Regions from separate parts of the Clostridium sp. RTP31139st1_H3_RTP31139_211217 genome, predicted to be linked through region 2. Evidence: predicted binding sites of a transcription regulator. Region 2 holds the regulator's gene; each other region holds the start of a gene.
What was found. The regulator NrdR, encoded in region 2, represses ribonucleotide reductase genes. The targets are predictions, from matches to a motif close to CACNANATNTNGTG.
Positions count from the first base shown of each region.

Region 1: a site for NrdR is predicted at 1,510-1,523, ahead of nrdD (anaerobic ribonucleoside-triphosphate reductase). Genes of this name have one in related genera too.
Region 3: a site for NrdR is predicted at 1,910-1,923, ahead of nrdD (anaerobic ribonucleoside-triphosphate reductase). Genes of this name have one in related genera too.

Region 1 is NZ_JBCOAB010000075.1:3,711-6,990, reverse strand. Features, by position in the region: purine riboswitch at 7-109, opposite strand; gene metA (homoserine O-acetyltransferase MetA) at 238-1,152, shown strand; gene nrdD (anaerobic ribonucleoside-triphosphate reductase) at 1,616-2,830, shown strand; gene ABUA17_RS17770 (hypothetical protein) at 3,138-3,269, shown strand.
Region 2 is NZ_JBCOAB010000003.1:88,022-91,301, reverse strand. Features, by position in the region: gene sigE (RNA polymerase sporulation sigma factor SigE) at 1-117, shown strand, start outside; gene sigG (RNA polymerase sporulation sigma factor SigG) at 200-973, shown strand; gene ABUA17_RS02425 (YlmC/YmxH family sporulation protein) at 1,165-1,446, shown strand; gene nrdR (transcriptional regulator NrdR) at 1,507-1,965, shown strand; gene pgeF (peptidoglycan editing factor PgeF) at 2,199-2,939, shown strand; gene ABUA17_RS02410 (winged helix-turn-helix domain-containing protein) at 2,959-3,280, shown strand, end outside.
Region 3 is NZ_JBCOAB010000025.1:19,760-23,039, reverse strand. Features, by position in the region: gene nrdD (anaerobic ribonucleoside-triphosphate reductase) at 1-1,892, opposite strand, end outside; gene ABUA17_RS11350 (DegV family protein) at 2,132-2,977, shown strand; gene ABUA17_RS11345 (PadR family transcriptional regulator) at 2,981-3,280, shown strand, end outside.

The DNA of each region.
Region 1 (3,280 bases), on a different contig from region 2:
CATTAACCTTCGTGGATTTTACTTCATAGTTAATATCATTTACGGTGATATAGTAGAGACGCCCAAACCATATTTTTAGGCTTATACGAAGGTTATTTTGATCATTATATGACTATAATTTTTTCATGTCAAAGGAAAAATTGTGGAAATTTGAAATCAACAAAGATTAATATTAATAATAAATATTCTAAAATTGGTAAAAATATGATTTAATATCTATGTAAGGAGGGGGAGGCTATGCCAATAAAAATTCCAAGAGATTTACCTGCATTTAAGGTTTTATCTGATGAAAATATATTTGTAATGAATAATGAGAGAGCTGGAAAACAGGATATTAGACCATTAAAGATTGCAATTTTAAATTTAATGCCTAAAAAGATTCAAACAGAAAATCAATTACTTAGGTATTTATCTAATACACCACTTCAAGTAGAAATTAAATTATTGCAAACTGAAAGTTATAGATCTACTCATACATCTCTTGAACATATGGAAAAGTTTTATAGTTTCTTTAATGATATAAAAGATGAGAGGTTTGATGGATTAGTAATAACAGGGGCACCAGTTGAGCAATTGGAATTTGAAGATGTAATGTATTGGGAAGAGTTAAAGGAAATAATGGAATGGGGCAAGAGTAATGTATTTTCTACTCTACATATTTGTTGGGGAGCTCAAGCTGGATTAAATTATCATTACGGTATTCCTAAGTATCAATTAGAAAAGAAAATGTTTGGTGTCTTTAAACATTATATAAATAATAAAAATGCTGATCTTACAAGAGGTTTAGATGATATGTTTTATGCACCACATTCTAGACATACAGAGGTGAAAAGAGAAGATATAGAAAAAATCTCTGAATTAGAAATATTATCTGAATCAGAAGAAGCAGGTATCTTTATTGTAGCAAATAAAAGTAGAAGACAAGTGTTTATTACAGGACATTTAGAGTATGAGAGAAATACTTTAAGTGATGAGTATTTTAGAGATTTTAATAAAGGTTTAGATATTGAAATTCCAAGAAACTATTTTCCAAATGATGATACATCACTTACACCAATGGTTACTTGGAGAGGTAGTGCAAATATAGTATTTAGTAATTGGCTTAATTACTGTGTTTATCAAAACACTCCATATGATTTGGAAAAATTATAGTTTTTTTACTTAAAAGATTAATATAAAATTACAATTATTTTTAGATGCGTTGAAAAGACAAAAGGTAAACTTTTGTCTTTTTATTTTAATAAAATTTTAAATTTTTTTATGTGAAATAATCAGCTTTAAGAAAGTCAGAATCAAAAAAGCATATCTCAAGATAAATTTCAAGTCGTGTTTTATAAAAAAATATGTAGTATAATGAAAAATGTTGTAAGGGTTAATGTATAAAAAAACAAATAAGGTTAATTAAGGAATATATAAAATAACGAGAAAATTGAAGTGCTTATAAGTATAAATACGAAAAATCTAAAAATATAACAACAACTATATATTGTATTTGTTTTAAAAAGGTAGTACAATATGTTGTGTATTTAAGAGGCGAAGTATTAATATAAGCACTATTTTTATGTGATTTTATATTGCATAATTTAAATATACTTAAGTTTAGGGAGTGGTATTATTGAAAGTAATTAAAAGGGACGGAAGTACAGTAGAGTTCGATAAGAGTAAGATTAGAGAAGCTATTTGTAAGTCTATGAAAAATGGTAGCGGGATATTTTTAGGTGATATCGCTAGATTAATAGCAAATGATGCTGAAAAATATTTTAGCAAGCAAGAGGAAATAGCTACAATATACAAAATAGAAAAATATGTATATGATAGATTAGTTCATTATGGTCAAGCTGAAACAGCAAGAGCATATGAAGGATATAGAGCTGTACAAGAATTTAAGAGAAATACTAATACTACAGATGACAGTATATTAGAGTTGCTAAGTAAGAGAAATGAAGATGTAATGAAAGAAAATTCTAACAAGAATCCTGTTGTTTCTGCAACTCAAAGAGATTTAATTGCAGGGGAAGTATCTAAGGATATTGCTAGAAGAAAGTTAATTCCTGCTCATATAGTGCAAGCGCATGATGAAGGAGCAATTCACTGGCATGATATGGATTATACTATATCACCAATGTTTAACTGTTGTTTAATAAACTTAGAAGATATGTTTACGAACGGTACAGTAATAAATGAAAAATTGGTTGAAGAGCCTAAAAGCTTTGGAACTGCATGTACAGTTGCAACACAAATAATAGCTCAAGTTTCATCTAATCAATATGGTGGACAAAGTATAACAATTAAGCATTTAGCTAAATATCTTAAGGTTACAGAAGAAAAATCATATAAACACTATATGGAAATGCTTAATGATGAGGTTCTTGCTACAAAGTTAGCTAAAGATGCAAAAATGAAGGAACTTAAAGATGGAGTTCAAACGATAAGATATCAATTATCTACATTACAAACGACGAATGGACAGGCTCCTTTTTCCACTATTTATCTGGAAATAGAAGAAGGTCATCCTTATGAAGAAGAGATGGCTATGATTTGTGAAGAAATGATAAGACAAAGACTTGAAGGGATGAAAAACTATAAGGGTCAAGAAATTGGAGAAGCATTCCCTAAGTTAGTTTACTTATTAGATGAGCATAATTGCCTTGAAGGCGGTAAATATGATTATATAACTAAGCTTGCAGCTAAATGTACAGCTAAAAGATTAGTGCCAGATTATCAAAGTGCTAAGATAATGAGAGAAAATTATGAAGGAAACACTTTCCCTCCTATGGGTAAAACTATTGCCCATATAAAACCTTGTGAACCATTAAAAATGGGTGTGTAATTTACTTTATATTTTAAAGTAGCAATAGGAAATGATTGCATAAAATTATGCTAACTGGGGAATCTAAGTCTTATATAGATATGACAATCCAGTGCCAAGCTAAATAATTTTTGGAGGTCCTCATGATAATATATAAGATAACTTGTATAGTCAATAACAAAGTTTATATAGGGCAAACTAGTGAAACTTTAAAGTAACGTTTTAGTAGACATATGGGGTACCAAAAAGAAGAACATGATACTAAATTTTATAGAGCAGTAAGGAAATATGGAAGAGATAAATTCTATAAAAGAATTACAGAGATACCATGGTAATAGCTAGGTGTAAAGGTAAAACTAAATCACCGTATAAAGGCTATAATTTTAAGTATTATGAAGATTATTTAGAAGGTCAATCGACTATCGAAAGTATAGCTAAAGAGAAAAACTTTAGTGAATAAACGAGTAGAGT
Region 2 (3,280 bases):
ACGGAAAAGACTCAAAAAGAAGTGGCAGATATGCTTGGTATATCTCAATCTTATATTTCAAGATTAGAAAAGAAAATAATAAATAGATTAAAGAAAGAAATAAATAAAATGATTTAAGGTTGTCTTTAGTATAAAACAATCCTCTAACGGAAATAATTTTAAATGCAGTATGTTATTACTTCTGAAGGAGTGATTGACTTTGATTATCAACAAAGTTGAAATTTGTGGGGTAAATACTTCCAAATTACCAGTACTAAAGGAAAAGGAAAAAAGAGAACTCCTATTAAAGATGAGAAACGGAGATACACAAGCAAGAGAAACTTTTATTAAGGGTAATTTAAGATTAGTTCTAAGTGTTATTCAAAGATTTAATAATAGAGGAGAAAATGTAGATGATTTATTTCAAGTTGGCTGCATTGGATTAATGAAATCAATAGACAATTTTGATTTATCTCAAAATGTAAAATTTTCTACATATGCTGTACCGATGATAATAGGAGAAATAAGAAGGTATTTGAGAGATAATAATTCTATTAGGGTAAGTAGATCTTTAAGGGATGTAGCTTATAAAGCTTTATTAGTAAGAGATAAATTGATAAAGGATAATAATAAGGAGCCAACAGTGTCCCAAATAGCAAAAGAATTAAATATACCTAGAGAAGAGGTTGTTTTTGCTTTAGATGCAATTCAAGATCCAGTTTCATTATTTGAGCCAATATATCATGATGGAGGAGATGCCATTTATGTAATGGATCAAATTAGTGATTCTAAGAATAGCGATGATAGTTGGCTAGAGAATATTTCAATCAAAGAAGCTATGAAAAAATTAAATGACAGAGAAAAATTAATTTTAACATTAAGATTTTTTAATGGAAGAACACAAATGGAAGTTGCAGATGAGATTGGAATTTCACAAGCGCAAGTTTCAAGATTAGAAAAAACAGCATTAAAGCATATGAGGAAGTATGTATAGGACTCTTTGAGTCCTATTTTTTTTGCTAAAAAGATGATATAATCTAAGATTATGAGGGGTGGACAAGTATTGATATTTTAAATACTTCTTAAGGTATAAACAAAGTATAAATAATTTAATAAAATGAAAGGTCACATCATATATATAAATATGGTAAAAGAAAATACATATTTAAGGTGGAGGAGATAATTATGGAGAGTGACTTAATTTTATATTCTGTAAATGCTATAAGAAGTATGGAGGTAGTTGATATATCAACAGGAAGTAAGCTTGGTTATATTAGAGATTTTAAAGTAGATTTAGAAACTAATAAAATAGTATCAATATTTTTACCTTCTAACAGTAATAAAGGTTGGTTTTCTAAAGAGGATGATATAGAGATACCATGGGAAAAAATAGTTAAAGTGGGAGTTGACGTAATAATTGTAGATGCAACAGGTATAGAAATCAATCAAGATGAAAATAAAATATAGTATTAATTACAAAAAAAATGTATAATACAAATATAACTATAAGGGAAAGGCGTGATTTGTTTGAAGTGTCCTTTTTGTTTTTATGATGAAAGTAAAGTTGTAGATTCTAGATCAACTGATGATAACACAACAATAAGAAGAAGAAGGGAATGTAGTAGTTGTGGCAGAAGATACACAACTTATGAAAAAATTGAAGATATTCCGATTTTAGTTGTTAAAAGAGATTCTACAAGAGAAAACTTTAATAGAGAAAAAATAGTAAATGGACTTATTATTGCATGTCAAAAGAGACCTATATCTAGAAAGCAAATTGAAGAATTAGCAGAAGATATTGAAAAGAATATTTCTAATAATATGTTAACTGAAGTTGAATCAAGTGTAATTGGTGAAATGGTAATGGATAGGTTAAAAAATCTTGATGAGGTTTCATATGTAAGATTTGCATCTGTATATAGGGAATTTAAGGATATAACTACATTTATTGAAGAGATAAATGTATTAAGAACAAATAATAAATAAAATGGGCTACCTATGGGTAGTCTTTTTTATAGATATAATAAATCAATCAAGGCAAATTACCTTGTTATTTAAGATTAGATAAGGATTTAATATGCAATAATGATTATATATTCAAAAATATAAATCATAGAATTTTATTTCAAAGTTAAAATCATGTTAAAAGTTATATAGATTAATTGGTAAATGGATATCTAAAATGTTAAAATACACATATAGAAATATAGAGGTGGATTATGAATTATTTAAATGTTAATGATTTTAAGGTTTTTAAAGATTTTTGGGTTTTAGAAGGCGAAAAGATTAATTTAGTATTTTCTAATGCAGAAATGAATAGAAGCTTTAACAGACATACTGAAGAGGGAATAAATAACCTTTTATCATTAAAGGAAGACTTTAATGTTAATGAAGTGCAGTATATAAGACAAATACATAGTGACAAGGTTTTTGTTTATAAAGGTAATGACGAAGAATTTATTGAAAATGAAGGCGATGGAATAATAACAAATGAAAAGTCTGTTATAGTTGGTGCATTTACAGCTGATTGTGTACCAGTACTATTAGTGGATGAAGTAAAGTGTGTAGTTGGGGCTGTTCATAGTGGTTGGAAGGGAACATTTAATGACATAAGCAAGAAGGCTGTAGAAAAAATGATTAAAGAATATGGTTCAAATGTTGAAGATATAAGAGCATATATTGGACCACATATAAGACAATGCTGCTATGAAGTATCTGAAGAACTAAAAGAAAAATTTATTGAAAAATTTAATATGATTCCTGAAGAAAATCTTTTTAATGGAAGAAATTTAAGCATGGAGCTTTGTATAGAAAGTGATTTAAAAACTATTGGATTAAAAGATGAAAATATATATTCATTAAAACTTTGTACACATTGTGAAAAAGAAAGTAAATTATTTTCTTATAGAGCTAGTAATGGTACTTACGGAAGGTTATTTTCATTTATTTATATTAAATAAAATTTTGGGGTGATAGAAAATGGCAAATGAAAAAATATTAGTGGTAGATGATGAAGAACATATTTTAGAACTTATAAGCTTTAATTTAACTAATAATGGATATAAAGTAATTAAAGCTAATAATGGAATTGATGCAGTAAGGCTAGCAATTGAAGAAAAGCCAAAGTTAATTTTATTAGATTTAATGATTCCTGGTAAAGATGGATATGATGTTTGCAGGGAAGTTAGAAGTAATAGTGAAATAAGAAATATTCCAATAATAATGCTTACTGCTAAAAGTGAGGAACTTGATAAAATATTAGGATTAGAATTAGGTGCAGATGATTATATCACTAAACCAT
Region 3 (3,280 bases), on a different contig from region 2:
TAACTTATATTAGTATTTGTATAAGCATATTTTATTATATCCATAATTACTTCAGGTGATGGAGAGTCATCTACTTCAATATAAGAAATATGACCTGCATTACAAAGCTTGTGATATGGAGCCTCAATATCTATTTTTTCTTTTATTGATATGTTATAACTTACAGGAATATGAAAACTATTTGTGTAGTAATCTTTATCTGTTACTCCTTTTATTACTCCATATACTTTTTTATCCTGCTTTATAAACTTTCCTGATAACCCTTCAGCTGGTGTTGCATAACAACTCCAATTAAGATGTGTCTCTTCAATTAATTTATCTGTATAATTTCTAATGAACTCAATTATTTCTAACCCTAACTTTCTAGCTTCTTTAGATTCTCCATGATGACATCCAATTAAAGCAGTTAAAGTTTCAGCAAGGCCTATAAATCCTATAGCCCATGTACCTTGTTTAAGAATTGGTTCAATAGAATCATCTTGTGACAATCCTTCCGAACCTTTCATTAATCCTTGACCTGCAACAAATGGCAAATCTTTAACTCTTAATTGCTTTAAAACGCCATATCTATGAAGCAATGCTTCTTTTGCTAAAATTAATCGTTCTTGTAATATTTCAAAAAATTTATCAATATTTTTATTAGCTTCTATCCCTATTCTAGGTAGGTTAATAGTTATTGGAGCTATATTACCTCTTCCTTTACATCCTGGCTCTCCATTAACATTTTTCATCAAATAAGTACGACATCCCATGGTTGCTGGAAGATATCCTTTATCATAATATTCCTTATTAAAATCAGCATCTATATTCATAAATGTTGGATTCATTCTTCTTGATGCAACCTCACAAGCAATCTTAAATAAATAGTAATATGGATCATTTGGCTCTCTATTAACGTCTTCTTTAACTCTAAATATTATATTAGGAAATATCGGTTGCTCTCCTTTTCCCAATCCCTTTTCATATTCTTTTAAAAAGATTTCACAAACTAATGCAGCATCTTTAGAATTTGGTATTCCTAAATTTATAGAAGAAAATGGAACCTGAGATCCTGCACGTGAATGCATAGTATTTAAATTATATACAACACCTTGCATAGCCTGATGGATTCTATACTTTAATTTTTCCTCTACTAAATTTTCAAATTCTTCTTTAATTCCATATTGTATTAATTCTTTTCTTATTTCTTCTCTTGTTGGCTCAACAAATTGAGCCATATCATTATCAAAATCTGGATGAGACTGTCCCCCAAACATATCATTTTGAGTTGATTGCAATAATATACAAGACAATTCTGCTGCAGACTCTATACGTTTAGGTGGTTTTATAGTGCCGTATCCAGTATTAAACCCCTTGCTTAATACCTCTCCTGTAGGGATATGCAAACAATTTGTTGTTAAATTATACGAATCAAGATCATGGAAATAAACCTCTCCAACTTCATGAGCCTTTGCCAGATATTTAGGCATATTATAAAGATTATGCCATTTATTAGACTCAGAAGCTATTCTTAATAATTTAGAGCTGAAATTATTTCCAACATTCGCATTATCCCTATCTGTTTCAATGCCTATATTTTTAATAGCTTTCATCAAATCTGACTTTATATCTCTAACCCTAGTTCGCTCTCTCCTATAAGAAGAATATGCTCTTTGAATATTTATATGTCCGCTATCAATTAATGCTTTCTCTACTAAGTTTTGTACTTCCTCTACTGATACTTTTTCCTTTTTAGACTCTTCTATATACTGAATAACCCTTTGAATGCAAACTAGAACTTCACTTTCTCTTAATTGTTCCCCAACTTCATCGCTTGCTTTTTTTATTGCATTGCCAATTTTATCAGTATTAAATTTAACTTCTCTGCCATCTCTTTTTACCACATATAGCACTTTATTCGCCTCCTACACACAATATATTGTGTATATTTTAACTCTCATATACATTCTATCTCTTTTGGAATTATATGTAAATAGTTTTTAATTATATATATTTTTTAACTTTACCTAATAAATTTTTATGAAATTGTATAACCTTATCAATAGTGATAATATTACACTTATCACTATTGATAATATTATCTAATATGATATACTAAAAATATACAATAAATTATCGGAGGATTTTTTATATGCAAAAAATTGCTTTAATTACAGATAGCGCTTGCGATCTTGATTTAAATACATTAAGAGAAAATAACGTTAATTTATTACCACTTAGAATAATCTACTCTAGTGGTGATTATAGAGATAGAATAGATATTTCACCATCTGAAGTTTATGAGAACTTGGAAAAAGAAATTCCTACAACATCTTTGCCAAGTGCTAAGGAAACTGAAGAAATCTTAAATAAATTAGAAGAAGAAGGATATACACATGTTATTTGTATTTCTATTTCAAGCGGTCTTTCTGGAAGCTATAATGCTTTAAGATTAGCTTTAGAAGATCATCCTAAACTAACTTCTTTTGTTTATGACACAAAAATACTAGCTTATCCACAAGGAGAAATAGTTATAGAGGCTTCTAAGCTTATAAAAGAAGGTAAAAGTTTTGAAGAAATAGTAGAAGAACTTCCTAAAATTAGAGAAAGAGTTACTGGTTACTTTACAATTAGCACTTTAGAATATCTAAAAAAAGGTGGTAGAATAGGAAGACTTGCAGGAACTGTTGGTGAATTCTTAAATCTTAAACCTATAATAACTACTGACGAAAACGGAATTTACTATAACGTGGCTAAAGTAAGAGGTAGAAAACAATCTTTATCTAAAATGACTGAAATTTTAAAAGGTTATTTAGAAAAAGGAAAATGTGATGTAGCAGTTTTACATGCTGGCTGTGAAGAAGAAGCTACTAAATATATGGAATCTATAAAGTCATTACCAAATGTAGCTTCAATTAAAATCGCAGAAATAAGCCCTGCCCTTGGCGTGCATGGTGGGCCTGGATTAATGGGATTCTCTGTGAAAATGGAAAAATAAATAATGGGTGACTTTGATTTTAACAATCTAGAAGATATTAAAGCTGAGGAAAAAAGACTACATGATGAGTATAAAGCTAAGCTTGCTGAACTAAAAAAAGTACAAAAAGAAAAAGAAGCTGTTGGTCAGGTTTTTACAAAAGGCTTATTGCCCATCTATGTACTTCATATATTAAAATCTGGCCCTACAAATGGTAATGAAATCTCTACAAAAGTTTCAGAAAGAACCAATGGACTTTGGACTCCTAGTACCGGTGGAATATATCCTTTATTAAAAAAATTAGAGAAAGAAGGATTAGTAGTA